Regions from separate parts of the Arthrobacter sp. SPT-J7 genome, predicted to be linked through region 1. Evidence: riboswitches for the same ligand, from Rfam matches in the RefSeq annotation. Region 1 holds a riboswitch; each other region holds the start of a gene.

Region 1 (9,842 bases):
CCGAGCGGTGGACTATGACGCCCGTGGCCTTGGTGTTGGGCGTGCTCAGCCTGGCGGTTGCCCTCGGCTGAAGACGCTCTCCGGCCCGTACCTCGGAGAGAAAAATCGGGGCTTGCCCCGCGCGCACGGCAGGCTCACGATTGGTTCATTAACGCCGATCAGGAGGCAGTCATGCAGGTCCGTTTCCGCCGAGCGCTGATTGCCCTTGCGGTGATTGCGGCCGTCCCGGCGGCCCTGGCCGGCGGGACGGTCTTCTGGCTGCGCTTCAGCCCTCGGCCGCTGGCGGTGCTGCTACGGCTGTTGGCCGAGCGGGATGGCCGGCGCACTGCCCGCGCCATGGCCCGCCATGTGCCGGACGGCGTCAGCGAAATCCTGAACCAGCAGTACCTCAGCAACCATGGCCACACCTACCTGGACGTGTTCTTCCCGAACGAGGCAGCGCGGGATGCGCTGCGCCTGCCGACGATCGTTTGGATCCACGGCGGAGCGTGGATCTCAGGGACCAAGGACTACATCGCCAATTACCTGCGGATTCTGGCCTCCTACGGCTTTACCACTGTTGGCGTGGACTATTCGCTGGCGCACAAGCGCCGCTATCCGGCGCCGGTGCGACAGAGCGCTGCGGCCTTGCGCTACCTGGAACACAATGCCGAGCGGCTGCACATCGATACCGAGCGGATAGTGCTTGCCGGGGACTCGGCCGGCGCGCAGATCGCGGCGCAGCTGGCGCTGGTCGTCTCCGATCCGGCGTATGCCAAAAAGCTCGGCATCGCCTCGCCTACGGCACCGGACAAACTGCGCGCGGTATTGCTGCACTGTGGTGCCTACGACGTGTCCCTGGCCGGGGCGGACCAAGCCGGGAACCAGAACTATCTGCGCACCGTGCTGTGGTCCTACACAGGCGCCAAGGATTATCTGGAGCGACCGTACATCGCCCTGGCGTCCGTTGCCCGACATGTGGACGGCAACTTCCCGCCGGCTTTCGTCTCCGCAGGCAACACCGACCCGCTGCTGCCGCACTCGCTGGCGCTCGTCAAGGCGCTCAAGCAGAACGGCACACCGGTGGAGGAGTTCTTCCCGCAGACGGCTGCCGGGCTGGGGCACCAGTTCCAGTTCAACCTGGAGTTGGAGGCGGCGTGGCGGGCACTGGAGCGGAGCGTGCACTTCCTCCGCCAGCACACCGCCTGACTGTCCGTACGCGGCCGCGCACCCTCCCTGCCAAGCGCTGCTAAGCGGCGGCGAACTCCTCGGTGTCCACGTCGGCCTGGGTGGCTGCGTTGTAGCGCGGGCCATGGACAGTGTCCTGGTTGATCAGCAACTCCAGCCGCTGCAGCACGTCTGCATCCAGTGACACCTCCGCGGCGCCCAGGTCTTCGTCCAAGTGGGCGATACTCCGGGTGCCCGGCAGCGCAATCACGTGCTCGCCGCGGGACAGCACCCAGGCGAGGGCCAGCTGGGCAGGTGAGCAGCCGGCGTCGTCCGCGATGGCACGAAAGCCATCCAGCAGCGCCAGGTTCCGCGGGTAGTTCTCGGCGGAGAAGCGCGGCATACCGTGGCGGATGTCGCTCGCTGGCAGCGCCGAGGGATCATTCAGTGTGCCGGTGAGGAAACCGCGCGCCAGCGGGCTAAAGGCGACGAAGGCCGTGCCGAGTTCCGCACACGCTGCCAGCGTTCCCAGTTCCGGGTTGCGCGTCCAGAGCGAGTATTCGGTCTGCAGGGCCGCAATCGGATGCACAGCATGCGCCCGGCGCAGGGTTGCAGCGGAGACCTCCGACAGGCCGATCGCCCCGATCTTGCCGGCGGTGACCAGTTCAGCCAGCGCGCCGACCGACTCCTCGACGGGGATGGTCTTGTCCCAGCGGTGCAGGTAGTAGAGGTTAATGTGGTCCGTGCGCAGCCGTTGCAATGCCGCCTCGCAGGTTGCCCTGAGTGTCTCCGGACGCCCGTCGATGACCCGCCGGCCGGCCACGCTGGTCATGCCGCACTTGCTGGCCAGGAAGTACTCCTCCCGGCGGGAGCCCAACACCTCGCCGATCAGCTCCTCGTTCGCGGCGGCACCGTACAGTGCGGCGGTGTCGAAGTGCCGCACGCCTGCGTCCAGTGCATGCAGCAAAAGTTTCGCCGCGTCCTCGCGGGTTGGTGGGACCCCGTACGCGTGGCTGAGATTCATGCAGCCCAGCCCAATGCCGCCGACGTCTAGAGTTCCGATCGTGCGCGTAGTCATGCTTTGACGATACCGCCGCCACGGAGACCACCGTCCCGCCGTGTGCCGCCCGCTTACTCCGTCCGGTCCCGCAGGCCGCCGGCTTGCTCCGTCCGGTCCCGGCTGGCCGGGGTGCCCACTTCCTCCGAGAGCGGGATCTCCTTGACGAAGCAGGCAAGCACCAGGGCGGCGAGCACGATGGGGACGGCCAAAAGATAGATCGGCGGCAGCGCCTGCGCGAAGGCATGCGCGATGAACTCCTGGGCCGGGGCCGGCAGCGAAGCGACCACAGCGGGGCCGAGCGAACTGAAGCTTTGGCCGCCTCCGGAACGCATCGTCGTCAGCAACTCGTGCGGCGCCGTCGAAAATTGCTCGGTCAACCGGCTGATGAAAATAGCGCCGAAGAGCGAAATGCCGAAGGTGGCGCCGATCTGGCGGAAGTAGTTGGTGGCCGAGGTGGCGGTGCCCAGATCCCGGCGTCGGACGCTGTTCTGCACGATCAGCACCAGGTTTTGCATGATGGAGCCCAGTCCCATACCCAGCACCAGCATGCCGGCGGCGGTGAACGCGTACGGCGTGGTGTCAGAGATCCGGGAGAGCATGACCAGCCCGGCGGCGATCAGCACGGTGCCGATGATCGGGAAGATCTTGTAGCGCCCGGTGCGGGTCACCAGCTGTCCGGTGATGGTGGTGGCCCCCACCATGCCCGCCGTCATTGGAATCATCATCAGGCCCGACTCGGTGGCGCTGGCGCCGTTGACCATCTGCAGGAAGGTGGGCAGATAGGCGATCGCCGAGAACATCGCAATGCCCACGCACACGCCCATCAGGGTGGGCAGCGTGAAGTCCCGGTCGCGGAACAGCCGCAGCGGCAGGACCGGTTCCACGGCCCGGCGCTCGGCCAGCACGAACAACACCGAGGCGACAATGGTGAGGGCGCCGAGCACGATGATCACCGGGCTGTCCCACGGATAGGTGGTCCCGCCCCAGCTGGTGAACAAGATGACCGCCGCACTGGCGACCGCCAGCAGGAAGGTGCCCAGATAGTCCAGCTTGGGCCGGGGCCCGCCCGGTTTATGCAAGTGCAGGGTGGTGGTGATGACGACCAACGCCGCGGCCCCCAGCGGCAGGTTGATGTAGAAGATCCAGCGCCAGTTCCAGTTGTCGGTGATGAACCCGCCCAAGAGCGGCCCGCTGACCGAAGCAAGACCGAAGGCCGCCCCGATTAAACCCATGTACTTGCCCCGCTCACGCGGCGAAACAAGATCGCCGATGATCGCCTGCGCACCGATCATCAACCCGCCGCCGCCAACTCCCTGGATGGCGCGGAAGGCGATCAGCTGCGGCATGCTCTGGGCCATGCCGGAGAGCATGGAGCCGCCCAGGAACACCGCGATCGCGAAGATGAAGATGCTCTTGCGCCCGAACAGGTCGCCGAGCTTGCCGTAGATCGGCAGCCCGATGGTGGCGGCCAGAATGTAGGCGGTGATCACCCACGAGATGTGCTCCAGCCCGTTCAGGTCGCCGACGATCGTGGGCAGCGCGGTCGCCACGATGGTCTGGTCCAGCGCGGCCAGCAGCACGGCGAGCATCAGCCCCAGGAACACCACCATGATCCGCGGCTGTGCCGTGGCCGCGCGGTCCCGGCCGTGGTTCCGGCCATGGTCCGTGGGGGCGGAAACCGGTGCTGTTGAGGGGCCGGCGGGCTGCGGGCCGCGGTCTGGGCTGGGAGGTACTGCCATGGTGAACTTTCCGGCGGCGCGGGTGGCGCAGGTGGCCTGATGTGGTTGCCTGGGGACGCCCGCCGCCCCGCGTCTGTACCGTACTGCCGTCCGCGGAGCGGCACAACCCCCGGTTCCGGCACCACAAGCCCCGGTTCCGGCACGGCGTTGACGTACGCTGGAAGCCCGCCCAGCGAAGGGACATGCCAATGGACGACGCCGGATCCCGCCTGATCTTCGGCTGCATGGGTTTGGGCGGTGGCTGGGGGAGCGGCCCGTTGGAGGCAGCCGACGTCGCCGCCGCCCACACGGTGGTGGACGCGGCGCTGGAGATCGGCATCAGGATTTTCGACCACGCCGACATCTACGCCCACGGCAAGGCGGAGGCTGCGTTCGGCCGGGTGCTGGCCGAGCGCCCGGAACTCCGGGAAACCATCCAGCTGCAAAGCAAGTGCGGCATCCGGCTGCCGGCTCCCGGGCTGGCCGGCCAATATGACTCATCTCTCGGGGCGATCGTGGCCAGTGCCGAGGAAAGCCTGCGCCGCCTGCACACCGACTACCTGGACACGCTGCTGATCCACCGGCCTGACCCGCTGGCCCCGGCTGAAGAGATCGCCGAGGCTTACAGCCACCTCCGGATGGCGGGCAAGGTCCGCCGGCTGGGCGTCTCGAACATGGCCGGCGAACAGATGCGGTGGCTGCAGGCAGCGCTTGACGAGCCGCTTGCTGTGAACCAGCTGGAAATGAGTCTGTACCGGCGGGACTGGCTTGAATCAGGCGTGCTGGTCAACCACCCGGAAGGCGCGGCCGTCAGCTTCCCGCACGGCACGCTGGAGTATTGCGCTGCGCACGGGGTGGAGCTGCAGGCCTGGGGCTCGCTGGCCCGGGGCCGCTACAGCGGCCGGCCCATGGAGCCGGAGGCCGGCGACCACGCCACCGCCGGCAAAGCAGGAACCGGGGCTGGAGCGGACCAAGCGACGGCGACTCTGGTCACCGAACTGGCCCGGGACAAGGGCTGCACGCAGGAAGCCGTGGTGCTGGGCTGGCTGCTGCGCCATCCGTCCAACATCCGGCCGGTCGTCGGTACCAGCAACCCGGAACGGATCAAGGCCTGTGCACAGGCCGAGGAGATCGGCGCCGCGATGACCCGGCAGGACTGGTACGCGCTGTGGGTCGCGGCACGGGGGCGACCGCTGCCCTAAACGAACGCGGGCTGTTCCAGCCGGCGGAACACGGAGTCGTGGAAGACCAGCGGCTGGTGCGCGCCGTCGTGCGTGGCCAGTCCATGTACCTCCAGCAGCACCACGTGGTGGTCCCCGGCCGGAACCTCCTGGTGCACCGAGCAATCCAGCCAGAGCGCTGCGTCGTTGAGGAAGAGCGCGTCCTGGTCGGTGCGGTGCAGACTAAGCCCAGCGAAGCGGTCGCCGCTCTTGGAAGCAATCTGGCGGCAGACGCCGTCGTGCCCTGTGCCCAGCACCGAAACACCGATCCGACCGGCTTGGCGGACCAGCGGCCAGGTCCGGGAGGTGTTCTGGACCGCGAACATCACCAGCGGCGGTTCCAGCGAAACGCCCACGGTGAAGGAGGAGGCGACGATGCCTTGCGGCGTGTCGTCGATGACGGCGCAGAGCGCTGCGATTCCGGAGGGAAAGCGACCGAAGGCGGAGCGCAGGGTGTTCGGGGTCAAGTCGTTGTGCAGGGACATGGCCATCCTTGAAGCTAGGGCGCATCCGCTGCTGCCGGAGGATACGCGTACTTGCCTGCCGACAAACCCGGCGGGCCGAATCATCACCTGGAGCACCCCGCTACGGTAGAGGGTTGCCGGCCAACCAGCCAGGGCTGTGAAGTTGGCGCTCGTGATTCATGTCCCACGGTAAGAGCGCGATGTGTCCCCGGTCAAACACGGGTAACAGTTCGTTAAGAACGTCCGGGGCCAGGCGCAGGCACCCGCATTCGGCTGCCTCAGGCGTCCGCGGGCTGGTCCGCGCCGCGGTGCAGCCGGAACGGATGGGCGGGATAGACGCCCAGGATCCGGATCTCGGTGGTGAAAAACTCCAGTTCCTCGAAGGCATGGACCATCGACTGATCCTCCGGGTGGCCTTCGACGTCCACCATGAACATGGTGGCAGCGAACTCGCCGCCGACCATGTAGCTCTCCAACCGCGTCATGTTGATGCCGTTGGTCGCGAAGCCGCCGAGCGCCTTGTACAGCGCCGAGGGAACGTTCCGCACCCGGAAGACGAAGCTGGTCACAGCGGGACCGGGCAGTTCTTCGCGGCTGGGGACGGGCCGTTGATCGGCCAGCACCACAAACCGGGTGGTGTTGGTTGGGTCGTCTTCCACCTTCTCGGCAAAGACCTCCAGGCCGTAAAGCTCCGCAGCCATCGGCGGCGCGAGCGAGACCTTGGTCGGGTCGTTCCATTCGGCTACTTCCCGTGCCGAGCCGGCGGTGTCGCCCGCAATAACCGGCGTCAGCCCCAAGCGGCGGATCAGCTTTCGGCATTGGCCCAGGGCATGGATGTGGCTGTGCACTTCGCGGGCCTGTTCCACCGTGGCCCCCGGAATGCCCAGCAAGCTGAAGCGGATGGGCAGGAAAAATTCCTCCACTATCTGCAGCGTGGTCTTGGGCAGCAGGGCGTGGATATCCGCCACCCGGCCGGCAATCGAGTTGTCAATGGGGATCATGGCCAGTTCGGCCTCGCCGCTTGTGACGGCGGCGAAGGCGTCTTCGAAGCTGGCGCACGGCACCGCGTCCCAGCCGGGCCGGACCTCAAGGCACGCCATGTGCGAGTTCGAGCCGGGTTCACCTTGGTACGCGATTGCTGGAGCCATGGGCGAAATTATCCCACCGCAAGAGCCCGGGGCCTTATTCGGCGGGGTCTGGCCGCCGTCACAAAGCCGGAGCGAGACGCGGATACAGTGGAGGACGTGGAAGGATCCAACCCCCGTGCCGTCGCCCTCTGGCTGGCCGCTGCCGTCGTCGCCCTCTTTGCCGTCAGCCTGACGGTGATGCCGTCCATTATGGGGCTGGATGTGATGCCCCCGCTCATCGTGGTGTCTGTGCTGCTGCTGATCGGCGCCGGAGTGCTGGCCGGGATGGCCGTTGCGGCCAAGCGGTCGGGGCGGCGGTAGGCCCGGCGCCGGGCACCCCACCGCGGTCAGGCGACGACGCCGAAGCCTCCGGTCCACGGCACCTTCTCGGCAGCGGCCAGGGTGATCTGCAGGAAGCCCACGGCCTCGAGCTCCCGGGCACGGGAGAGCGCGCCGGCGTCGATCGCCTGCAGCCCGGCGGCGGTGACCACCTCGGCCAACAGGGACTTGGCCTCGGCGTCGTCCCCCGCCATCAGCACGGTAGTGGGAAGGCTGCCGACGGTGCCCGAGGACAGCGTCGCGGCGAAGGTCGTGTTGAAGGCCTTGACCACGCGGGAGTCCGGCAGCGCGGCACTGAGTTCGGCTGCCGCCGAGCTGTCGGCCGGCACGGTGAGCGAGTCGAAGGTTTCGAAGTTCAGCGGGTTGGTGATGTCCACCACCACCTTTCCGGCCAACTGGTCGCCGCGGGTGCGGACGACGTCGGACAGGGCGGGGTACGGCACCGCCAAGATGACAACGTCGCCGGTTACGGGTCTGTCGTCGTCGTGCCCGAACGTCTCGACGACGTTCCCGCCTTTGCTGACCACGCCGGAGATGGCTTGGCCCATGTTGCCGGTACCGATGATGCTGACGTTTGCCACGGGAACGCTCCTCAGGTCTGCCGGACTGCCTGAACGTACGAGCGAAACGGTAGCAGCATCGACCGGGGAGTCAAGGCCCGCAGCGGGCCGCGACTGGCGCACTCAGCCTGATAGGTGGGTTCTAGTCGAGGTGTGATTCCTGCGTGATGCCGTAGGGCACGTCGTCACTCAGTTCCACGGTGAACTGCCCGGGTCCGGTGCGGGTGACCAGGATGCCGCAATCCCCGTCGATGGCCGCGATTTTTTGCAATTCTTCCACCGCAGCATTGAGAAGATCGTGGGCCTCGGAGGCCGTCTGTGCCGTCAAAGACTTGGTAGCCAAAGTCGTGGCCATGGTTCTGCCTTTCGTGACCGGAGGCTGCCGCAGAGGAGAAAGCGCGGTTGGTAGCTTCCGGCCGGAACGTGGTGCCCATGCGGAACGGTGCATGGAAGTTTACATTCTGCCATTCCAATGGACATCAGATGAATTTTCAAGCGGCGTGGCGGACGCCGTTTTCCCGCGCTCCGGCGGCTCTGGCGCGGATTTTGCGCGGATCGGCAGCAGAGAAGTGTGGTCAAGAATACGTTACTGGGCACCGACGTTACGGGAGCGGGCAGCCGATAGTGGGAAGCAGGGGCTACAGCTCGAACGCGGGCATCCACACCGGCTTTGCGGTGCTGTTCGTGCTGGTTTTGATAGCCCCGTTTGCGATCCCTAGAAAGGGTTCAGCAGCCGGTGGACGAACTGCCGGGTGCGCTCTTCCTGCGGTTCGCGCAGCACCTGCTCGGGGTGGCCGCGTTCCACCACCACGCCGCCGTCCATGAACACCACTTCGCTGGCCACTTCCCGGGCGAACGCCAGCTCGTGCGTGACCAGTGCCATGGTCCAGCCTTCCTCGGCCAGCTCCTTGATCACATGCAGCACGTCGCCCACCAGTTCGGGGTCCAGGGCAGAGGTCGGCTCGTCGAAGAGCAGCAGCGAGGGTTTGAGCGCCAGTGCCCGGACAATGCCGACCCGCTGCTGCTGTCCGCCGGAGAGCTGATGCGGGTACTGGTCTTCCTTGCCGGTCAGGCCCACGCGTTCCAACAGCGACATCGCCTCACGCACGGCCTCGGTCCGGGGCCGCTTCTGCACCTGGACCGGGCCCTCGATGATGTTCTGCAGCACGGTCATGTGCGGGAACAGGTTGTAGTGCTGGAACACCATGGCGCTGCGGTCGCGCAGCGCGGAGATCTGTTTGCGGTTCACCGCGGAGCCGAAGTCCACGGCCGGTCCGCCCGCGAAGGCGACCCGTCCGCCGTCGGGAATTTCCAAGCCGTTCAGGCAGCGCAGTACGGTGGTCTTGCCGGAGCCCGAGGGACCGATCAGCGCCAGCACGCCTCCGGTCTTCACCGACAGGTCGATGGACGTCAGCACCTGGTTGTCGCCGAAGGACTTGCGAAGTCCCTCCACGGCGAGGACGGGATTGCCGTCGGCGCCCGCGGGCGAGTCCATCGGCGGAAAGTCAGTGGGCGACATAGCGGTCCAGCCTCTTCTCCAGTCGTGTTTGGGCGGCGGAGAGGACCAGGCAGAAGACCCAGTAGACCGCCGCGGCCTCCATGTACAGCAGTAGGAATTTCTGGCTGAAGGCGGCGATTTCCTGGGCCACACGGAACGCTTCGGTGACCAGGATCAGCGACGCGAGGGACGTGTCCTTGACCAGCGAAATGAAGGTGTTGGATAGCGGTGGTACCGACACCCGAGCGGCCTGCGGCAGGACGATCCGGCGCAGGGTGGTGGTGCCGGACATCCCGATGGTGTGGCCGGCTTCCCACTGGCCCTTGGGGACGGACAGAATGGCGGCCCGGATGATTTCCGCCGCGTAGCCGCCCACGTTCAGCGAGAACGCGATGATCGCGCTGGGCCACGGCTGGAGCACCACTCCGATGCTCGGCAGGCCGTAGAAGATCACAAACAGCTGCACCAGCAGCGGAGTCCCGCGGATGACCGAGATGTAGGCCCGGGCGATGCCTGCCAAGATTCGGTTGCCGCTGATCCGCATCAACGCGAGGAAGATGGCCAGGACCAGGCCAATGGCGAAACTGGCCAGCGCCAGCGGGATGGTGCCGGTCAGTCCGCCCTGGACGATGGGCCAGAACGAGCTGGCCAGCAGCTCCCAATCGATGTCCATATGGCTACGTTAGCGTCTTGGGTCCGCCCGCTTACTG
Region 2 (9,842 bases), on a different contig from region 1:
TAGGAAGAAGGCAAACCATGTCAGTTTCCAACCTCCAAACTCTCGCCGCGCCGCCAGCCGCCGCTCCCGCGGCCGGAACCGCGCCGCGGCTCTCCGGCCGGCTGGGCGTCGCCAGCATCGTGCTGATCGTGGTGGCCGCTGCGTCACCGCTGGGCGTAATCGGCGGAACGGTCCCGCTGGCCATCGCCAGCGGGAACGGCGCCGGCCTCCCGTTCATCTACCTGCTGGCCACAGCAATCCTGTTGCTGTTCGCCGTCGGCTTCACCACCATGACGCCGCATGTGCCGTCGGCGGGCGCGTTCTACAGCTACGTGGACAAGGGCCTGGGCCGGCGGGCTGGACTGGGGGCCGCCTTCGCGGCCTTGCTCTCCTACCTGGCGCTGGAAGCCGGCGTCTACGGGCTCTTTGCCCCGGCGGTCGATGAAGTGGTCCGCGCTTACGGCGGCCCCGCGCTGCCTTGGTGGGTGTGGGCGGCGGCGGCGCTGGTTGCCGTGGCATGGCTGGGTCACCGCAACATCGAGCTGTCCGGCAAGGTGCTGGCCGTGCTGCTGGTAGCCGAAGTACTGATCGTGCTGATCCTGGACGCCGCCATCGTCTTTGGCGGCGGCGGGTCCGAGGGGCTCTCCGCCGGGTTCCTTACCCCGTCCACCGTGCTGTCCGGGGCACCCGGGATCGCGTTGCTGTTCGCCATCCTGAGCTTCATCGGCTTCGAAGCCACCGCCGTGTTCCGGGACGAGGCCCGCGACCCGGACAAGACGATCCCGCGTGCCACCTACCTGGCCCTCCTGGTGGTGGGCGGCTTCTACGCCCTCTCCAGCTGGCTGCTGATCAGCGTCTGGGGCGACGGCGGGATAGTGCAAAAGGCCACTGACGCGCCCGGCACCCTGCTCTCCGAGACCACCGCGCTCTACCTGGGCACGGCCGGCAGCCACATTGTCCAGGTTCTGCTCGCCTCCAGCCTGTTCGCCTGCATCCTGTCCTTCCACAACATCAGCTCGCGCTATTTCTTCCAGCTGTCGGGGCAGGGCATCTTCCCCGCCAAGCTGGCCGGCACCCACACCCGGCACCGCTCTCCGCATTTGGCCTCCGCAGCGGCCACGGCCGTGGTGGCTCTGTTCCTGCTGGTCGCCGTGGTGGCCGGATGGGACCCTGTGGTGCAGTTCTACACGTGGTTCGCCGGATTCTCCTCCCTGGGCGTGGTGGTGCTGATGACGCTCACCAGCGTCGCCGTGTTGGTGTTCTTCCGCCGGCAGGGAGCGCCGGCCCGCAGCTGGAAGCGCTCCGTGGCCCCGGCGCTTGGACTCCTCGGGCTGCTGGGAATCCTGGGCCTGATCTTGCAGAACCTGCCCACATTGGTCGGCAACAGCGTACCGCTGGCCATCGCGGTCGTGGTGCTGATCCTGGCCAGCTTCGGCGCCGGAGCAGTGGTCGCCTCGAGGCGGCCGCAGACCAAAGTTGGTCCCGCGCCGTCGGCGTCAACCGGGGCCGCGCCGTCGTCGTAATTCCTCCCCCGCGTGGCGCGCAAGATTCTTACCCCGCGTGACGCGCACCATTTCCCTCCCGGCGCCTGCGGGTGTCCAATGGAGGGGTACCCATCCAGAGCGGCCGAGAGACCTGGCTTGTTGACGCCGCAGCAACCCCCTCCTTGTGAGGAAGGTGCTACCGCCAGGACCGATGGAGAAGCTCGATCTCTCGTTGGTTCCTCAGGGCCACTGCATGCCCGCCGGGGGACCGGCGCGGGCTCTTCTCATCAGTAAAGGAGCCTGACATGACCGTAAAAGACCCGCAGCGCCACGTCCGCCTCAACGCGTTCGACATGAACTGCGTTGTCCACCAGTCCCCGGGACTGTGGCGCCATCCGAAGGACCAGGCGGACCGCTACAACGATCTGGAGTACTGGACCCACCTGGCCCAGGTGCTGGAGAAGGGCAAGTTCGACAGCCTCTTCATCGCCGACGTGCTGGGCACCTACGACGTGTTCGGCAGCACGAACGAAATCCCGCTGTCGGCCGGCGCGCAGGTGCCGGTGAACGACCCGATCCTGCTGGTGTCCGCGATGGCCGCCGTGACCAAGAACCTGGGCTTCGGCATCACCGCCGGCACGGCCTATGAGCACCCGTACCCGTTCGCCCGCCGGCTGGCCACGCTGGACCACCTCACGAAGGGCCGTGTGGGCTGGAACGTGGTGACCGGCTACCTGCCCTCCGCGGCGCGGAACATGGGCCAGGAAGACCAACTGGAACACGACGAGCGCTACAACCACGCGGACGAATACCTCGAGGTGGTCTACAAGCTGCTGGAGGGCTCGTGGGAGGACGACGCCGTGGTCAAGGACCGCGCCTCCGGCGTGTACACCGACCCGGCGAAGGTCCACGAGATCCGTCACGAGGGCCAGCACTTCAAGGTGCCGGGCATCGCGATCACCGAGCCCAGCCCGCAGCGCACCCCGGTGATCTTCCAGGCCGGTGCCTCGGCCCGCGGCATGCGCTTTGCCGCCGAGAACGCCGAGGCCGTCTTCGTGAGCTCCCCGACCAAGGAAATCCTCACGTCCACCGTGGCCAAGATCCGCGACGCAGCCGAGGCTGCCGGCCGGGGCCGCTACGACATCCGCATCTACGCCATGCAGACGGTCATCACGGCAGCCACCACGGAGGAAGCGCGGGCCAAGTACCAGGACTACGCCTCCTACACGGACATCAACGGCGCGCTCGCGCTGCTCTCCGGCTGGACCGGCATCGACATGTCCCAGTTCGACCTGGACGACGTGATCGGCGAGGACGTAAAGTCCAACGCCATCCAGTCCTCGGTGGAGAACTTCAAGAAGGCCTCCGGCGACGCGGACAAGCCGTGGACCATCCGCCAGATGGCGCAGTGGATCGGCGTCGGCGGCTTCGGCCCGGTCACCGTCGGCTCCGGCGCCGAGGTGGCGGACAAGCTGATCGAGTGGGTGGACGACACCGATGTGGACGGCTTTAACCTGGCCTACGCCATCACCCCGGGCTCGTTCGAGGACGTCGTCGAGTTCGTGGTGCCGGAGCTGCAGGCCCGCGGTTCCTACCCCACCGACTACGCGCCGGGCACGCTGCGCAACAAGCTCTTTGGGCGCGGCGACAAGCTGCCGGAGAACCACAAGGCTGCCGGCTTTCGGCTGCAGAACTCCCTGATCCACTGACCCCGGCCTTTTCTGTCAGCCAGCGAACCACGGCACCAGCTGAACCACGACGGCGGTGCGACGCCCCTTCAAAGGGGCAGCGCGCCGCCGTCGCACTTTCCATTAACGGTACCGAAAACGCCCCTCCCCGCGGAGGGAAGGGGTGTTGCCGGGACAGTCGATGGAGGAGGCGTTAGCTACATCTTCGCGTAACGTGCCCGGGCCCCCAGATAGAGCCCGTAGCAAATCAGCCCGACGGCCACCACGGCCAGCGCCGCCGGCCCGAACGGTTGCTCGCGCAGCGCCTTGAGCGCGCCGTCGAGGCCTTTCACGTCCTGCGGGTCGTTCTGCACCGCGGCGACCGCCAGCAGCAGCCCGAGCACAAACAAGGCCAGCCCCTTGCCGACAAAGCCGACGATGCCCACCCACGTTACGGCGGTGCGGACGCCGCCGGGGGGCAGCGGCTTGAGGTCGGCGAGGAAGTTCCGGAACAGTCCTTTGACCACGTAGTAGATTCCGGCGCCGATGATCACCGCGCCGATCAGGAACAGCACCACGGCTCCGCCCGGCCACTGCATCAGCTTGGTGCTGGCGTCCTGCGATTTCTCGCTGCTGTTGCTGCCGGAGCCCAGGGCAAAGCTGCCGAAGCTCACCGCTATCGCTCCGTACACGATGGCCAGGCCCACGCACTTCGCCCGGTAGCCCCACTTTTTCTTCTTCTCCAGGCCACGGCCGCCGAACACCGCTTGGCTGATCTGCCACAGGGCCAGGGCGGCAGCGCCCAGCATGCCCGCCCAGAGCAGGAACAGTCCGCCCGGGTGCTTCGCCAGGCTGGAGGCTGCTCCAGACTGGTCCGCCTCGCCGCCTCCACCGAAGGCCAGCCGCAGCGCGATTGCGCCGATCAGCACGTGCAGCAGCCCGCTGGCCACGAAACCGCTGCGTGCCACCCATTCGAACTGCTTGGACTCCGCCGCCCGTTCTGTCTTGTCCACAGCCCTGTCGGCCGCTGGCTGCGGGTGCGGTTGCGTGCCGCCGTCTGTCATGGTGCTCCTCTCATGGGCGGGGCCCCATTGAACGCTCGACGGCACGCACATACCGCCGTCGTTCCCCGTGAAACATAAGTGAAACCATCCTCCCACCGAAGTCAGCGCCATGCACCGGGCGGCACCCTGATCGCCCGGGCCCAGCGGGAGGTCTCCGTGGTCGTGCTGAGGGCGCATCAGGCCGCATCAGGCCGGTCCTGCTGTGGCCCTCTCAGACGGGATTGGGGCTCCCCATCCCGATACGGCGTCGTGGTTCTGGCGAGCTTGCTGCACTGCTGCTGACACTGCTGAGGGCACGCAGGCGCTGGGCAGCGGGTTCTCGCTCGCGTACATCGTCTGCGCCCTGGCCGCGCTGGCGGCGGCCCTGTTGAGCCTCATCGGACTGCACGGCATCCGCGAAGAACACGACCACGCCGAGGAACCGGAGACCGGGGCTCTCGAACCTGCCTAAAGACAGACGAAACCGAAAGGGAGAGTTGACCGCCAGTCGAATCTCCCTTTCGGCTGATGAGCCCAAGCGGGGTGAACCCGACCGGCGCGGTCGGGAAAGCACGAGTATGACTAGTCACCGGAAGGGTGCTATTTCGCTCAGCAGGGTAAGGGTCTAGAAAACCCAACATTTCCCGGCTCAGAGAGCCCTTTCCTAATCTAAAACACACGCTTCTAGCGCCTCACTCATGAATACCCCGGGCTAGCCGAGCATGACCCCGGCGAAGAAGTCTGCCAGTTCTCGATGCGCGTCGAGCGGCAGCACGTGGGCGACGTACTGGTCCGGGCGGACCACCACCAGGGCACCCTGCAAGCGGTCGATGCCGCGCAGGTCGAAGATGTCCTGCCCGGATTTAAGGTCGGGAGTGAAGACCTTCTCGTAGTCCTTCAGTCCAAACGGAGCCTTCTGCGGGAACAGGAACGAGGGAACGTCGGTGACGTCCAGTTCCCGGTGGCCCTGCTGGAAGACGGCGCGGACGTCGAAGACCGCGTCGGCGTCGGCACCGGCGGGAGTGTAGCGCCGGACCGGTGACTCTTCGGCTTCGGCCAGGAACCGGCACAGTGCGGCCAGCCGGGAGTCTGCCGCACCCGGGTGGGCGGAGTCGGCGAAGGCGTAGAGCCGCCAGCGGCCGTCCGCCTGTGCAACGTGGCCCAACCCCACCGGTTTGGCGTCGGCCAGACGGACAACCGGGGCCGAGTAGAACCGCTCGCCGATCGGGAACCCCTTGGCCAGATGCTGGTGCGTGTCCTCACCGATGATCATCGACGGAGAGTAGTCGGTGGCGAAGCCGGCGGTAAAGCGGCCGGCCTCCACGAATTGCCGTTCCAGTTCGGCCGGTTCCAGGCCTTCGTCGTCGGGCCGGTTCGGGTCCTTCGGGCGGGAACTCACGGTCTTGGACCAGCGGATGTCGAAGTCGATCAGTTCTTGGGCGACGGCGTGGCGCTCGCCCGAGTACGTGTCCAGAAGGGATTCGGGGCTTCGGCCTTCCAAGACGGCCGCAAGCTTCCAGCCGAGGTTGAAACCGTCCTGCATGGAGACGTTCATGCCCTGGCCAGCCTTGGCACTGTGCGTGTGGCAGGCGTCGCCGGCAATGAAGACGCGCGGGGTGCGCCGGCCGCGCTCCTCCGGCGCGACGTCGTCGAAGCGGTCGGCAATGCGCTGGCCGACTTCGTAGACCGACCACCAGGCGACGTCCTTGACCTCCAGGGTGTACGGATGCAGGATTCGCTGGGCCGCCTCGATGATCATGTCTGAGGTGAACCGCTGCCGGGCCCCGCGGTCGGCAGGGTCAAGGTCGCCGAGGTCCACGTAGAGCCGGATCAGGTAGCCGCCTTCACGCGGGATCAGCAGGATGTTGCCATCCTGTGCCGACTGGATGGCTGCCTTAAAGCGGACGTCGGGGAAATCCGTGACGGCCAGAACGTCCGCCACTCCCCAAGCATGGTTGCGGGCGTCGCCGCGCAGTTCCAAGCCGATGGACCGGCGGACGCTGCTGCGGGCGCCGTCGCATCCCACCACGTACCGGGCGCGGACGGTTACCTCTTCCGACGGGTCGTCGGCGCCGGTCCGGCGCAGGGTCACCCGGACCGGGTGGTCACCGGAATCCTCGACCTCAACGCCGGTGACTTCCAGGCCGTAGTCCGGTTCCAGCCGACTGGGGGACTTGCGCATGCACTCCAGCAGGTAGTCCTGCATCCGGGCCTGGTTGACGATTACGTGCGGGTACTCGGACAGCCCGTCCGCCACGTCCTGAACCCGCCCGCTGCGGACGATCCGTGAGCGGTCCTTGTCATCGGGCCGCCAGAACACGGTTTCGTTGACCCAGTACCCTTCGCGGACCAGGCGCTCGGCCAGACCGAAGGCGTTGAACATTTCGACTGTCCGGCAGGCCACGCCGTCGGCCTGACCCAGCGCCAGCGGGCCTTCCCTCCGTTCGACCACGCGCGTGGTGATCCCTGGGAATTCGGCCAGCTGGGCGGCCAGCACAACACCGGCCGGTCCGGTGCCCACCACCAGAACATCCACTTCTTCCGGCAAGTCGCCTTGGCTGTCCGGGCGGCCAGCCGCGGCCCGCCGGAGCTCCGGATCGCCTGGATGGTAGCCGTCTAGATAAAACTGCATAATGCTCCTGGTCGTTTTCTTAGGCCGCGGTCCGGGCCGGGGCGCGTCTCGTCGCTCCACATCGTAGTGATCGGCGCCACGCGTCCGCTAAGACATTCTGACCAGCAGAAAACTAGGCGGAAGGCAGCACGCCTTCCGTCTGGAGGTCCCGCAAAACTGCTTCACAGGTGGCGTGCAGGGCCTGGATGACTGCAGGCTGCTGGATGGTCGCCGCCCGCGACAGCGGCGAGGTGATCGATACGGCCAGAGCCGCTGGCCTGTCCGCAGTAGCCAGAGGTGCGCCGACGGCCGCGAGATCAGTTTCGGTGCGCCCAAGGTTGACGGCATATCCCCGCGCGCGTGCTTCCGCCAGTTCGCGCTGCAGGTTTTTCAATTCCTCCCCGGCCAGGTTGTTGCCGCTCTGTTGTGCCGGCCGGCCCGTATAGAGTTGCGCGACCGACGGCTCCGGAAGCGTGGCCAGAATGGCCTTGCCGCCGGAGGAGAGGTGCGCGGGTAGAACCGTGCCAGTGCGGTTGCCGACGCGGAGCAACTGCGGGCCCTCGGCCGTGAACAAGTAGCGGGCCGTGACGCCGACACGTTCAACGAGGTTGACGGTCTCGCGCACGGCGAGGGCCAAGGCTTCAAGGTGCGGACGGGCGATCGAGACTGCGGCCCGCCCAGGATGGGCGGAGGCATCGGCGCTCAGCGCGGGGCCGACACAGTAGCGCCGCTGGTCATCCTGCAGGGCAAAACCCCGGTACACCAGCATGGCCATGAGCCTGTGGGCCGTGGACGGGGCGACGTCCAGCGCGTTGGCCGCATCGGTGATCCGCAGCCAATCCCGCTCCTGGAGAAGCATGATCAGCTGCAGCGCCCGGTCGACGGAATCCACGGCATAGTCCGGCTTCTTAACGATGCTCATGTTCTGCACAGCAGAAGTCTAGTGTGGTCCCGGCCGACAACGTTTAACTTCAGGGCTGCACAACTTTTAAGGAGTCACTGCCGCTCACGCTCGGGTACTGAATGCCGCATCCTCGGCACAGCGACTAGGTTCCTAATCAGGCCGGCCCCCGCTGAAGCCCGAGCACCAACAGGTTGGGATGCAAAAGCTCCCAACCATTGGCCATCTCACTGGTTGCGTCGTAACCGTCTCGGGTCAGCTTTGCCGAAACGCTGCTAGGGCCGCGAACGTTGACGATTGGGCTGAGCCCTGATCCTTTCAGATCGCTCGGCGGGGGCCCTCCGCAGCCTACAACCCAGTCAGATTCTTCTACCGTGCTGACGACAACGGCGCAAGCGCCGCCGCTTACTTCATCAGCGGCGTAGAAGGCGTATCCGCTCTTCTCAGCGAGGAGGACGATGTTGTTGCCCATTACCTCCGGTTTAATAACGTGGGCCGGCAGTTGCGCCGGGGCTGCGGGAGGCTTGGACAGCGCAGAAATTCCGGCTGGCCCCGGGGCGCAGCCAACCAGCGGCATCAACAGTGTCGCCCCGAGAACCGTCTTCGACCAAGCCCGCATGATTCCCCCGTCGGCAGTTGATCTCACGCTACCCCGCCTCCGTTGGGTGGGAACGAAAGGAAGGTTGCGAAGCTATAACTTCAGGACTTGATCGACGCACTGCAGCCGGTGCCGGCAACCGGGTGGCCGGGAGCGGCTGTGACCGCCGCAGGACGATGCGCGGGAGGATGTCCGTGAGCGGGCGGCGCGGTCCTGTGTGGGTCGGACTCCGGTCCCGTCCTGGCCCCGTGACCGAGCCCGCGGGTAGCAGTAGGCTCGTTCCTATGGACGCGACCGCGCTGCGTGAATTCTGCCTCTCTCTGCCCGGGGCGTTCGAGGATTTTCCGTTCGGTCCGGAGGCCTCGGTGTTCAAGGTCCGGGCGCCCGGGCGGGCAGCCAAAATGTTCGCGTTGTCGGAGCTGCAGGCGCCGCGGCTGAGCATCAGCCTTAAGTGCGAACCGGTGCTGGCCCAGCAGTTGCGGGCGGCGCACCCGGAGATTACCGGCGCCTATCACATGAACAAAACGCACTGGAACGGGGTGCGCTGCGACGGCGAGCTGCCCGACGACATGCTGCGCGACATGATCGAGGACTCGTACGACCTGGTGGTGGCGTCGCTGCCGCGCCGGGACCGCGAGTCGCTGGGCTGGATGGGCCTGGCCCGCGGCGACGACGTGCGGCAGGGCTAAAGCGGTGCAGGCCAAGGATCTTAGCGGTGCCGCTCTGACGTACGACGGCGTGGGGCTGGCCCGGGAGCGCAGCTCGCCGCCGGGCTACCGAACCACCGATGCACGAACTGCTGTTGGCGTCGGAGAGGACGCGTTCCGCCGGCTGGCCGAGGGCCTGATGGGCTGGGAGCTGCACCGGTTGACCGGCCTGCGGGTCGATGCCTCTACGCCCGCGGCCGCTGAGGGCGTGGACGTTGTGCCCGGTTTCGGAATCGGGCCGCTGCGGTTGTCCGCGCCCTGCCGAGTGGTGTGGACGGAGCGGAGCTCAACCCGGACGGGTTTTGGCTACGGCACGTTGCCGGGACATCCGGAGTCAGGCGAAGAGGGCTTCGTGGCGTCGCTGGAGGAGAACGGGTTGGTGGTCTTCGACCTGTTTGCGTTCAGCCGGCACTCCAACTGGTTTTACCGGGCCGGCGGGCCGGTGGCGGAAGCCGCCCAGCGGCTGGTCACCCGACGGTATATTGCGGCCGCCAAGGCGCTGGCCGGCGGCCTGGCCGGGTGACCTCTCCATCGACTGTTCAACAGGCGGCCTCTTCAAGGGTCAGAACGCCGCCTGTTGAGTAGTCGATTTTGCCCATGACAGGATTGATGGACACCGAGAGAAAGGCTGAATCCGCGTGATTTTTATTGTGGTCAAGTTCAAGGTCAAGAGCGAGCACGCCGATAACTTCCCCGAACTGGTGAGGGAGTTCACCGAAGCAACCCGGGCCGAGCCGGGCAACCTGTGGTTCGACTGGTCGCGCAGCGTGGAGGATCCAAACGAGTACGTCCTGGTGGAAGCCTTCAAGGATGACGCCGCCGAAGCGCACGTGAAGAGCGAGCACTTCAAGA
Region 3 (9,842 bases), on a different contig from region 1:
CGCTCCCGCACGTTGGTGGCGGCGTCGGTGGCGGCCGCCTGAGCGATACCGGCCAAGGCCACCAGCAGGATGTGCTGGTAGAGCGCGGTCTGGTACGGGAAGCGGTCGGCGAACGCGGACACGTTCGCCGGGTCCACCTCGGCGTCGGTAAACACCGTGGTGCCGCTGCCGGTGAGCCGCTGGCCGAAGCCGTCCCAGTCGTTGTAGGTTTCCACGCCGGGTGTCTGGGTGGAGATGATCACCGAGACATCCGAGCCGTCGGGCCGCTTCGCGGTGACGTCGATCCAGTCGGCGAAAATGGTGCCCGTGGTGTAGAACTTGCGTCCGTTCAGCACCAGCTTGCCGCCGGATTCGGAGAGCACGGTGGCGGTTCCGCCGGCGCCCGGTTCGGTCCACGCGTTCCCGGCCTGCTGACCGGAGGCGAAACGCTGCAGCCAAACGCTGCGGTCCCCGTTGCGGCCGTGCTGGTACAGGTTCTCCTCCACCAGCGCTATGTGCGAGCGCAGCGCTTGCGGGATGTTGCTGTCCGCGGCGGCCAGTTCGATCAGCAGTTCGGTGAACTCCTCCCAGTCCAGCCCGTCGCCGCCGAGGTCGGCGGGGATCCGCGCGGCGCCGAAGCCGGCGTCTTTCAGCCAGCCGATTTGCTCAAACGGCAGCTCGCGGGCCAGTTCGCGGTCCAGCGCTCCTGCGGCGATGCGCTGGAAGATCGGCCGGTACTTCGCGGCCGCCGCTTCGAAGGCCGGCGTTGCGTGGACGGAAGGGGTGGCGTGGAAGGTCGTCGTTGCGTGGTCAAGGGTTTCAGTCATGGTGGTGCTCCTGGGGTCTCGGCCATGCACGGCCGATGTCGGGACGGGTAGGGCTGTTTGAGCGGATCAGGTGTAGAGCGAGATGGGCTGGATTTCGCCCAGCAGGAAGTTGGCGCCGACTTCGACCTTCTTGTAGTCCACCGGGTCGTGCAGCGTGTGCGTGCGGACATTGCGCCAGAAGATGTCCAGTCCGACCTCGCTTCTCGCGGAGGAGGAACCGGTCACTTCGAAGATGCGGTTGGCCACATCCACGCCCACCTCGGTGGAGACGACTTTGAGCCGGGCGATCTCGATCTCGATGTCAGCGCGTGCCTCGGCCGTGAGTTCTCCGCCGGCGGCGATGGCGGCGTCGAAGCGCTCGTTGGTCCGGTCCGCCAGCGCTTCCACGGCTGCCACGCGGGAGGCCAGTTCCCCGTAGACCCGCTGGGTCAGCGGATCCTGGGCGTAGGTCTCGGCGCTGCTGAGGAACCAGGAGTTCTTGCGTGCCAGGGTGATCTGGCGTCCGCGTTCCAGCGCACCCTGCGCGATGCCCAGGTAGAGGTTGCCGAACGCCAACTGGATGTACGGCGTCACTAGGCTGGAGAAAGGCTCCTCCCCCACTTCGCCGATGATGTCGTCGGCGGTGACCAGCACGCCGTCGTACTTCACCGAGCCACTCGCGGAGAGGCGCTGGCCCAGCGCGTCCCAGTCGCCTAGGAAGGAAATCCCGGCGCTGTCGTGTTCCAGGGCCAAGGCCAGGAACGTGCCCTGGTCGGGACCGGCCGTGATCGCGGCGTTGACCAAGATCGCGTCGCCCACGGACGCCCCGGTGGAAAAGTGTTTGATGCCGGTCAGCCGGAAGCCGTCACCGTCCGGGATCAGTTCCAGGTTCGGGTCCACCGGGTTGACCGAGTCGCCCCAGGACCAGCGGCCCTGGGCCGACCGGCGGAGCAAGCGTTCCTGGACTTCCGCGTTGCCGTAGAAGACCACGGCGCCGAGGTTGGCGTAGTGGTAGGCCAGGATCTGCGCGATCGAGGCGTCCGTGCGGGCCAGGATCCGCACCGCGTGCAGCGCGCTTTCCCAGTGGCCGCCCTCGCCGCCCCACTCGCTGGGGATGATCAGGTTGAGCAGGCCGGAACTGCGCAGCAGCTCCACTTCGGCCAGGGGATCCGCGTTCCGGCGGTCGCGCTCCAGCACGTCCGCGCCCAGCACGGCGGCCACGCCCTCGGCGACCTGCTGCCAATGGGCGAGTTCTTCGCGGCTGGCCTGTCCGGTCCACGGGGAACGGCGGGTCTGCTGGTGTTCTTCAATGACGACGGCGGTCATGGCGCCTCCTCGGGGTGGGGCTCCCGCCTGCGGCGCGCAGCAACCATCACGGTCGACGACGCAGCCTGGAGGGGGCCGTACTTGCCGGGCACGGGATCTGTGCGCGGCCGGATCCTCATCTGGGGCACCCCACTACGGAAGAGGGTTGCCGCCCAACCAGCCAGAGCTTGTCGTTGGGACTCTTGATCTTGGGGAAGAGTCTGCCGGGCAGAATCCGGCGCTGTGAAGCATGTGACTGGCCATGACGTAACGCTGCTGATTGTTACGGAGAGGGTCTTATTTCGACGGCGGCCGGTCGCCCCAACCCGCCCCCCGCGGAGTCATCCCGCCAAGCGTTGGCCCAGCCTTTTGAGCCGGGTGCGCGATCCCAACGGACTACCCCTACTGCTGTGACAGTGACGGGACTACCGTGGAGTTGCACTGCCAATATCGGCCAAGCCGGGGCGGGCACCGTCCAGGTGGTCGGCGCACGGAAGGTTCATCATGAAGGCATGGCAATTTGTCGGAACGAACAAGCCCCTGGAGCTCAACGAGGTTGAGGAGCCGCACGCTGGCCCCGGCGAGGTAGTTGTCGACGTCAAGGCCTCCGGTGTTTGTCACTCGGACGTCACGACGCTCGACGATGCAGGATGGATGGCGCTGTTCCAGCACGGTCTGCCCCGCACCATGGGCCACGAATCCGCCGGCGTCATCAGTGAGGTCGGCGAAGGCATGGACCATTGGAAGGTTGGCGACCGCGTGGGCCTGTCTCCGGTGATGTCCGACGGGGACGCACTGGGTTACGGCAAGTGGGATGGAGGCTTTGCTGCCAAGCTTCGCGCGACCGACGACAATCTCGTCGCCCTGCCCGATGAAGTGCCGTTCGATCTCGGCGCGATGGCGACCGATGCCGGCCTCACCGCCTACCATGCCATGATGGCGGTCGGCGGCGCCAAGGATGGCATGAAGGTCGGTGTCATCGGCCTCGGCGGCCTCGGCTACATCGGCGCACGCTCCGCTGCGTTGGTCGGTGCCGAGGTGTACGGCGCAGAGGTCAATCCGGAAACCCAGAAGCTGGCCGACGAGATCGGATTGGCCGGCGTGGCCGCCTCGATCGAAGAGTTCAAGGACAAGAACCTGGAACTAATCGTCGACTACGCAGGTTTCGGCACCACCACCTCGGCCGCCATCGAGACCCTCGGTGAGTTCGGCACCCTGGTTCAGGTGGGCATGGGCCGGCTGGAATCAACCATCAACACCTACCCGCTCATCATCAACCAGCTCACCATCAGGGGCTCGAAGTCCGGCACCAAGGAGGATCTGGCCGGCATCTACGACCTCATGAAGACCGGTCAGCTCAACCCACCGATGAACCACATCAAGCATGCCGACATCCCCAGCGCGATCGACAAGCTGCGCGCCGGAGGTGTCGTTGGCCGCTTTATCGCGATGTACGAATAATGCGTTGGCCCCTGCCTTCCGGCCCGCTCATCCGCCGAAAGACCGCCCACCGCCTGACAAACCGGGCTGGGATCAAGCGCTCTCACGAGCGGCAGCTACAGGCCGAAGTGCGGGGCTTCGATGGCCGGGCAGGTGTCCATGACGACGTCGAGACCGGCCGCCTTGGCCCGCTCCGCCGCGGCTTCGTCGACAACGCCCAGCTGAAGCCAGACCGCCTTCGCGCCGATTTCAATGGCCTGGTCCACCACCGGGCCCACTTTCTGCGAGTTGACGAAGCAGTCCACCACGTCGACCTCGCCCGGAATGTCCGCAAGCTTTCGATAGCCTTTCAGGCCGTGGACGTCTTCGCCCCGCAGGTTGACCGGGACCACCTCCATGTCCAGCTGGTCCATCAGGTATCGGGAAATGCGCATGGCGACCCGGTGCGGGTTTTTGGACAGGCCGACGACGGCCCAGCGGGCGGGCGTGCTCAGCAGGCGGCTGACCACTTCAGGATCATTCTGGTGTGCCATGGCGCCACCCTACCCATGAGTTCCCTCTACCGGTACCTTCGCTTGCTGGTCCCCCAGCCAGCAGCCCCATCGAGGATTCAGATAACGCCCTTAAACCGCGGTTTAAGGGCGTTATCTGAACAGTGAATGAGGAGGGTCAGTAAGGCTAGCGGGCCAGCTGCTGGGTGTCGGACGTTCCGGAAGCCCCGGCGGAGTTGGCGTGTGCTTCCACCCAGCTGCCTACCAGTTCCAGCAGTTCGGCATCCACGGGCTCGCGGATCTGCCGCTTGTAGTCGGACAAGGACGGAGCCTTCGGGTCCCGGCGCAGCAGGTGCGAGAGGTCCTCGATTGTCCGCGTGGTGACTGGGCCCGGCACGGTGGCCGCAATGATGTCCAGGTCCTCTGGGTTCACCTGGACGTCCTTGGTGCCGGTGATGGCCAGCACCGGCATCTGCAAGCGCTCCAGGTACGGAACCGGGTCGAAGTCGATGAACTCCCGCAGCCAAAGCGCGTTCACTTTGCGGCCCTGCATGCGCACCATGTCCTTGGTGGTAGTCCGGATTTTTTCCACCGACTTTGCCTGCAGCTTGACTAGGTCCTGGCGGAAGAGTTTGAGCAGCAAGCGAGGGAAGGCGGGCAGCGAGTCCTTGATCTGGGCGGTCTGCCATCTGCCTGTCTCAAAGCCGGTCTGTGCCGAGGCTGAAAGCAGCACGGTGCCATCTACCCGCGTGCCGGGATCTGCTGCCAGGGTAGCCGCGTGATAACTGCCCTCACTGTGGCCGACCAGGAACACCGGCAGGCCGGCGGCTTTCTGGGCGACCATCCAGCGCAGGGCGGCAGCGGCGTCGTCGGTGTTCTGCCGGAAGCCGGCCGCCAGGAAGGTGCCGTCCGAGGCGCCGGTGCCCCGTTTGTCGTAGCGCAGCGAGGCGATGCCATGGTCGGCGAGCTCGCGGGCCAGGTCGCGGCTGATGCCCAGCGGCATCCGCTTGTGGTCGGCGTTGCGGTCAACGGGACCGGAACCGGGCAGGATCAGCGCAGCTCCGCGAACCGTTCCGGCCGGCTTGGCCCAGGTGCCCACCAGCTGCACGGTCCCGGAGGAGAAGCGGACCTCTTCCTCGGTGACCTGCTGCTCGGCAGGCAGGCCCGCAGCCGCGCGGATCTGCACCGCGACGTCCTCGGCGTCCGGCAGCGAGACGACCACCCGGGCGTACTTCTGGCCGGACAGGTCCAGCTGCACGGCGGGAGTCCCCTGGCGGGCGACGGCGAGGGTTTTGCCGCGGCCGCGCCAAGTTCCGATGCGCGTCCGGCCTGGAATCGCCAGACCGGGAGAACGCAGGCCGTGCACGCCGTCGAAAGCATCCGCCAGCAACTCGACCGACGTCACGGCCGAGAGCGGGAACGCCTGATTGCCGATCAGCCCAGCCAACTTCTCCATCCGGTCCAACTCCAGCAGAACCTCGTTGTTCCCTACCCGTATCGCCGCCATTGCGCCTCCCCTCGGATCGTTATTGCTTGTCAGTAAGTCGGTTCGACTCCGGCACCTGCGCCGGACAAGAATCATTATTCTCAGTTGTGCGAACAATGTCAACTATGAGAATATAGAGGCATGTCCCCTTCACCGAGCGCCGATCTGATCCTGCACCCGGTACGGCTACGCATTGTGCAGGCGCTGCTGGGCGGGCGGGAACTGACCACAGCAGAGATCTCCGCCGAACTCCCGGAAATCCCGACCGCGACGCTCTATCGGCACATCGGAACGCTGGCCAAGGCCGGAGTGCTGACCGTGGCTCAGGAGCGGCCGGTCCGCGGCACCACGGAGCGCACCTACCGGCTGGACGCCACCAAGAGTTCGGTGAGCGGCGACGAGCTGGCGTCCATGACGGCAGAGGATCACCGACGCGGTTTTATGGCATTCGCTGCCGGACTGCTGGAGGCCTTCGACCAGTACACCGGCCGGGGGGACCTGGATCTCCTCCGCGACGGCGCCGGTTACCGGCAGATCGCACTCTGGATGACGGACGAGGAGCTGGCGGAGTTCAGCGCCGCCATCCGGGCTGCCGCTGAGAAGGCAGTGGCGAACGGCCCCGGCGAAGGCCGGCACCGCCGCCTCTTCTCCACGGTCCTGATCCCGGCGGATCCGCCCGCCTGACGGCCCCAGAACGACGCCGCTGCCTCCTCAGTGCGCGCAAGGAGCCTCTTGCCCCACTTCCGGAAGCACGACGGCGGTGCGCCCTGCCGCCTTCGGTTGGGCGATGCCGGTTCCGCCTGCCGTTTGGCGACACCGGCGCTTCAAGGGACCCGGCCAGCGCTACCCGGCACCCCAGCACAAGCAGAACGGGTGGCCCGCCGGATCCGCGTAAACCTGGAATCCGGACTCGGCCGCGGCGTCGTCGGCGGGTTTCAGCAGTTTGGCGCCGAGCGACGTTGCCTGCTCATGCGCCTCGGCCAAGTCATCGATGTAGAGGTCCAGATGGATCTGCTGCGGCTCGCCCTGGGGCCATTCGGGCGGCGTGTGGTCGGGTGCCAGCTGGAATGCCAGCCGCGGCTCCCCGTTTACGGAAACGGTATGCCAGTCGTCCTCGGCCTTGACCGTCCCGTCCAGCAGGCCTGCCCAGAAGCTGCTCTCCGCGTCGAGGTCGGCGGCGTCGAACACGATGATGTGCCGGTTGATTTTCATGCGGCCATCCTGCCATCGGCACAGTTCAGCGTCTACGGATTCGCGCGCTCCGGCGGTCCGCGCGGTCCGATCTTTGTGCCACCGTTTGTTACGCCCCATTATTACGGGCCGTTTGCCGCGGATGCCGGGAGTGCCGTTTAGTTAGTCGTGACCATCCCGAGCGGCCGAGAGACCTGGATCGACGACGCCGCAGCAACCCTGGTCACCGGAAGCCATCCCAGACTGCCGGTGATAACGAGGTGACAAGCCACGGGTACGGCCGGCGGAAGCCGGTCGCACGGCTTGAACCGTAGGGTGCTACTGCCAGGATCGATGGAGTGATCCCATGACTGCAGTACTGTCGTCGACCCGCCACACGGCACCCGCTTCCGCCGCACCCTCAGCAGCATCCGGTTCCGCCCTGGCGGTCTCCTTCCGCGGGCTGAACCGCACCTTCGGTACCGGCGCGAACGTCCACACCGTGCTCCGCGACGTGAACTTCGAGGTCCGCCCCGGCGAAGTGCTCGCCATCCTGGGCCCCTCCGGCTGCGGCAAGTCCACCTTGTTGCGGGCCACCGCCGGGCTCGACGCACCCAGCGCCGGCAGCGTGGAGATCGACGGCACTCCCGTCCAGGGCATTGACTCCCGCTGCGCCGTCGCGTTCCAGGAACCGCGGCTGCTGCCCTGGCACACCCTGCAGGCCAACGTTGCCATCGGCCTGCCCAAGACCTCCAGCGCCAAACAGGGCAAGTCCAAGGTCGCCCGGCTGCTGGAACTGGTGGGCCTGGCTACCTTTGCCAAGCACCGTCCGCGCGAAGTCTCCGGCGGCATGGCACAGCGCGCCTCGCTGGCACGCGCTCTGGCCCGCAACCCGGGGGTACTCCTGCTGGACGAACCGTTCGGTGCGCTGGATGCGCTGACCCGGATCAAGATGCAGGATTTGCTGCTGGACATCCACCAAGCCGAACCCACCACCGTGCTGCTGGTGACCCATGATGTGGACGAAGCCCTGCAGCTGGCGGACCGGATCATCCTGCTGGGCCAGGAGCAAGGCCGTGAGCACGACGGCGCCACGATTGTGCGCACCGTGGACGTTCCCGGCAGCCGCCCGCGCGACCGCGGTTCGGTGGAGTTGGCCCGCATGCGCCGCTCGCTGCTCGAAAGCCTCGGCGTCGACGGCCATTAGGGCCGCGTCTCCACCCTCAAGCATTTCCCGGGCCGCCTGCGCCCGTAACCACCGTAAGCGCGGAGCTTCTCCTGTTCCCGCGCACCGTTCGAAGGGACCATCATGTCTATAGCCAGCCGCTTCTCCCGCCGCTCGATCCTCGGCGCGGCCGCCGTCGCCGTCGCCGCCTCGCTGGCCCTGACCGGTTGCGTTGCGGGCGAAGATTCCGAAGCCAGCGCGGCTGAGGGCACCGGCGACGGTGTGCTCAACATCGACTTCGCCACGTACAACCCGCTGAGCCTGATCATCAAGGAAAAGGGCTGGTTGGAAGCTACCTTGGCCGACGACGGCGTCGAGGTGAACTGGCTGCAGTCGGCTGGTTCCAACAAGGCCAACGAGGCACTGCGCTCGGGCGCCGTCGACGTCGGTTCCACCGCCGGTTCCGCCGCGCTGCTGGCCCGCGCCAACGGTTCGCCGATCAAGACCATCAGCCTCTACTCGCAGCCGGAATGGGCCGCACTGGTCTCGCTGCCCGACTCCGGCATCGACTCCGTCGAGGACCTCAAGGGCAAGTCCGTGGCCGCAACCAAGGGCACCGACCCCTACTTCTTCCTGCTGCAGTCGCTGGAAGAAGCAGGCCTCTCCACTGACGACGTCACCGTGGAGAACTTGCAGCACGCGGACGGCTTGACCGCGCTGAAGCAGGGCTCGGTCGACGCCTGGTCGGGCCTGGACCCGATCATGGCCGGTGCCGAGAAGGACGGCGCCGAGCTGTTCTACCGGAACCTTGACTTCAGCACCTACGGCTTCCTGAACGCCACCGAGTCCTTCCTGGAGGAAGAGCCGGAGCTCGCCCAGGCCGTGGTGAACGCCTACGAGAAGGCCCGCGCCTGGGCCGCCGAAAACCCGGAGGAAACCGCTCAGATTCTGGCCGACGTCGCCGGCCTGGACCTCGAAGTCGCCACCAAGGTGATCTCCGAGCGCAGCAACCTGGACGTGGAAGCGGCTCCGGGCGAGAAGCAGCGCGCCGTGCTGGAGAAGGTCGGCCCGGCGTTCGTCGAGACCGGTGATGTGAAGAGCCAGGCCGCCATTGACGACGCTCTGGCCACCCTGCTGGACGACTCGCTGGTGAAGAAGGCCGATCCGTCGGCCATCAAGGAATCCTGATGACGCACCTCGGCAACCCCGGCGCAACCGGCAACAGCATTGACGCCACCGGCCCGGAAGGCCTGGCAGCCTCCGGCGTCCTCAAGACGGCAGAGGCAGACCGGCCGCACCAGAATGATCCCTCGCCGGACCAGCGCCCGACCAGCGGCCGGTCCGCGGCTGGCGGGCTCCTCGGCAACGGCTGGAGCCGCCTGCTGCTGGGCCTGCTGCTGCCGGCCGCCGTGCTGGCAGCCTGGCAGTGGAGCACCTCGGCCGGCCTGTTCAGCTCCGTCCAACTGCCGGCGCCCGGGGCGGTCATCGAGGCCGCGGTTGACCTGCTCCAGCGCGGCGAGCTGGCGCAGCACGTGGCCATCTCCACCCAGCGCGTGCTGCTCGGCTTCGCCTTCGGCGCGGCCCTCGGGCTGGTCTTCGGCGCGCTGATCGGCCTGTCCAAGGTTGCCGATGTGCTGCTCTCCCCCACCATTGGCGCGCTGCGTGCCGTGCCGTCGCTGGCCTGGGTCCCGCTGCTGATCCTGTGGATGAAGATCGGCGAGGACTCCAAGGTCACGCTGATCATGATCGGCGCGTTCTTCCCGGTGTTCACCACGGTCTCGCTGGCGCTGCGCCACGTGGACAAGAACCTGGTTGAAGCCGGCCGCGCATTCGGGCTGAAGGGCGTCAAACTGCTGACCACCGTGCAGCTGCCGGCCGTGGTTCCCGCCGTGTTTTCCGGACTGCGGCTGGCACTGGCCCAGGCCTGGCTGTTTCTGGTCGCGGCGGAACTGATCGCCTCCTCCATGGGTCTGGGCTTCCTGCTCACGGACTCGCAGAAC

The links. Region 1 has a riboswitch for S-adenosylmethionine ahead of AC5RWX_RS02485 (flavin reductase family protein). Riboswitches for the same ligand answer to the same signal wherever they lie in the genome.
Region 2: linked by a shared signal. The riboswitch ahead of AC5RWX_RS07740 (LLM class flavin-dependent oxidoreductase) and the one ahead of AC5RWX_RS02485 (flavin reductase family protein) in region 1 are both predicted to bind S-adenosylmethionine.
Region 3: linked by a shared signal. The riboswitch ahead of AC5RWX_RS07725 (acyl-CoA dehydrogenase family protein) and the one ahead of AC5RWX_RS02485 (flavin reductase family protein) in region 1 are both predicted to bind S-adenosylmethionine.

Annotation. Positions count from the first base shown of each region.
Region 1 covers NZ_JBNHFF010000001.1:530,972-540,813, forward strand. Annotated here, with positions in the region: gene AC5RWX_RS02460 (hypothetical protein) at 1-71, shown strand, start outside; gene AC5RWX_RS02465 (alpha/beta hydrolase) at 172-1,188, shown strand; gene AC5RWX_RS02470 (aldo/keto reductase) at 1,229-2,224, opposite strand; gene AC5RWX_RS02475 (MDR family MFS transporter) at 2,278-3,945, opposite strand; gene AC5RWX_RS02480 (aldo/keto reductase) at 4,134-5,126, shown strand; gene AC5RWX_RS02485 (flavin reductase family protein) at 5,123-5,629, opposite strand; SAM riboswitch class IV at 5,672-5,786, opposite strand; gene AC5RWX_RS02490 (prephenate dehydratase) at 5,887-6,756, opposite strand; gene AC5RWX_RS02495 (hypothetical protein) at 6,853-7,056, shown strand; gene AC5RWX_RS02500 (NADPH-dependent F420 reductase) at 7,083-7,655, opposite strand; gene AC5RWX_RS02505 (hypothetical protein) at 7,777-7,989, opposite strand; gene AC5RWX_RS02510 (amino acid ABC transporter ATP-binding protein) at 8,350-9,153, opposite strand; gene AC5RWX_RS02515 (amino acid ABC transporter permease) at 9,140-9,805, opposite strand; gene AC5RWX_RS02520 (amino acid ABC transporter substrate-binding protein) at 9,837-9,842, opposite strand, start outside.
Region 2 covers NZ_JBNHFF010000004.1:29,209-39,050, forward strand. Annotated here, with positions in the region: gene AC5RWX_RS07730 (acyl-CoA dehydrogenase family protein) at 1-3, shown strand, start outside; gene AC5RWX_RS07735 (APC family permease) at 18-1,502, shown strand; SAM riboswitch class I at 1,590-1,681, shown strand; gene AC5RWX_RS07740 (LLM class flavin-dependent oxidoreductase) at 1,769-3,172, shown strand; gene AC5RWX_RS07745 (DUF1206 domain-containing protein) at 3,349-4,194, opposite strand; gene AC5RWX_RS07750 (hypothetical protein) at 4,397-4,645, shown strand; gene AC5RWX_RS07755 (FAD-binding monooxygenase) at 4,886-6,805, opposite strand; gene AC5RWX_RS07760 (IclR family transcriptional regulator) at 6,918-7,706, opposite strand; gene AC5RWX_RS07765 (hypothetical protein) at 7,843-8,157, opposite strand; gene AC5RWX_RS07770 (MmcQ/YjbR family DNA-binding protein) at 8,568-8,972, shown strand; gene AC5RWX_RS07775 (DUF1990 domain-containing protein) at 8,977-9,513, shown strand; gene AC5RWX_RS07780 (putative quinol monooxygenase) at 9,629-9,842, shown strand, end outside.
Region 3 covers NZ_JBNHFF010000004.1:18,883-28,724, reverse strand. Annotated here, with positions in the region: gene AC5RWX_RS07730 (acyl-CoA dehydrogenase family protein) at 1-806, opposite strand, end outside; gene AC5RWX_RS07725 (acyl-CoA dehydrogenase family protein) at 873-2,111, opposite strand; SAM riboswitch class IV at 2,184-2,299, opposite strand; gene AC5RWX_RS07720 (zinc-binding dehydrogenase) at 2,595-3,551, shown strand; gene AC5RWX_RS07715 (CoA-binding protein) at 3,647-4,063, opposite strand; gene AC5RWX_RS07710 (alpha/beta hydrolase) at 4,209-5,528, opposite strand; gene AC5RWX_RS07705 (helix-turn-helix domain-containing protein) at 5,649-6,191, shown strand; gene AC5RWX_RS07700 (VOC family protein) at 6,351-6,719, opposite strand; gene AC5RWX_RS07695 (ABC transporter ATP-binding protein) at 7,045-7,884, shown strand; gene AC5RWX_RS07690 (aliphatic sulfonate ABC transporter substrate-binding protein) at 7,987-9,030, shown strand; gene AC5RWX_RS07685 (ABC transporter permease) at 9,030-9,842, shown strand, end outside.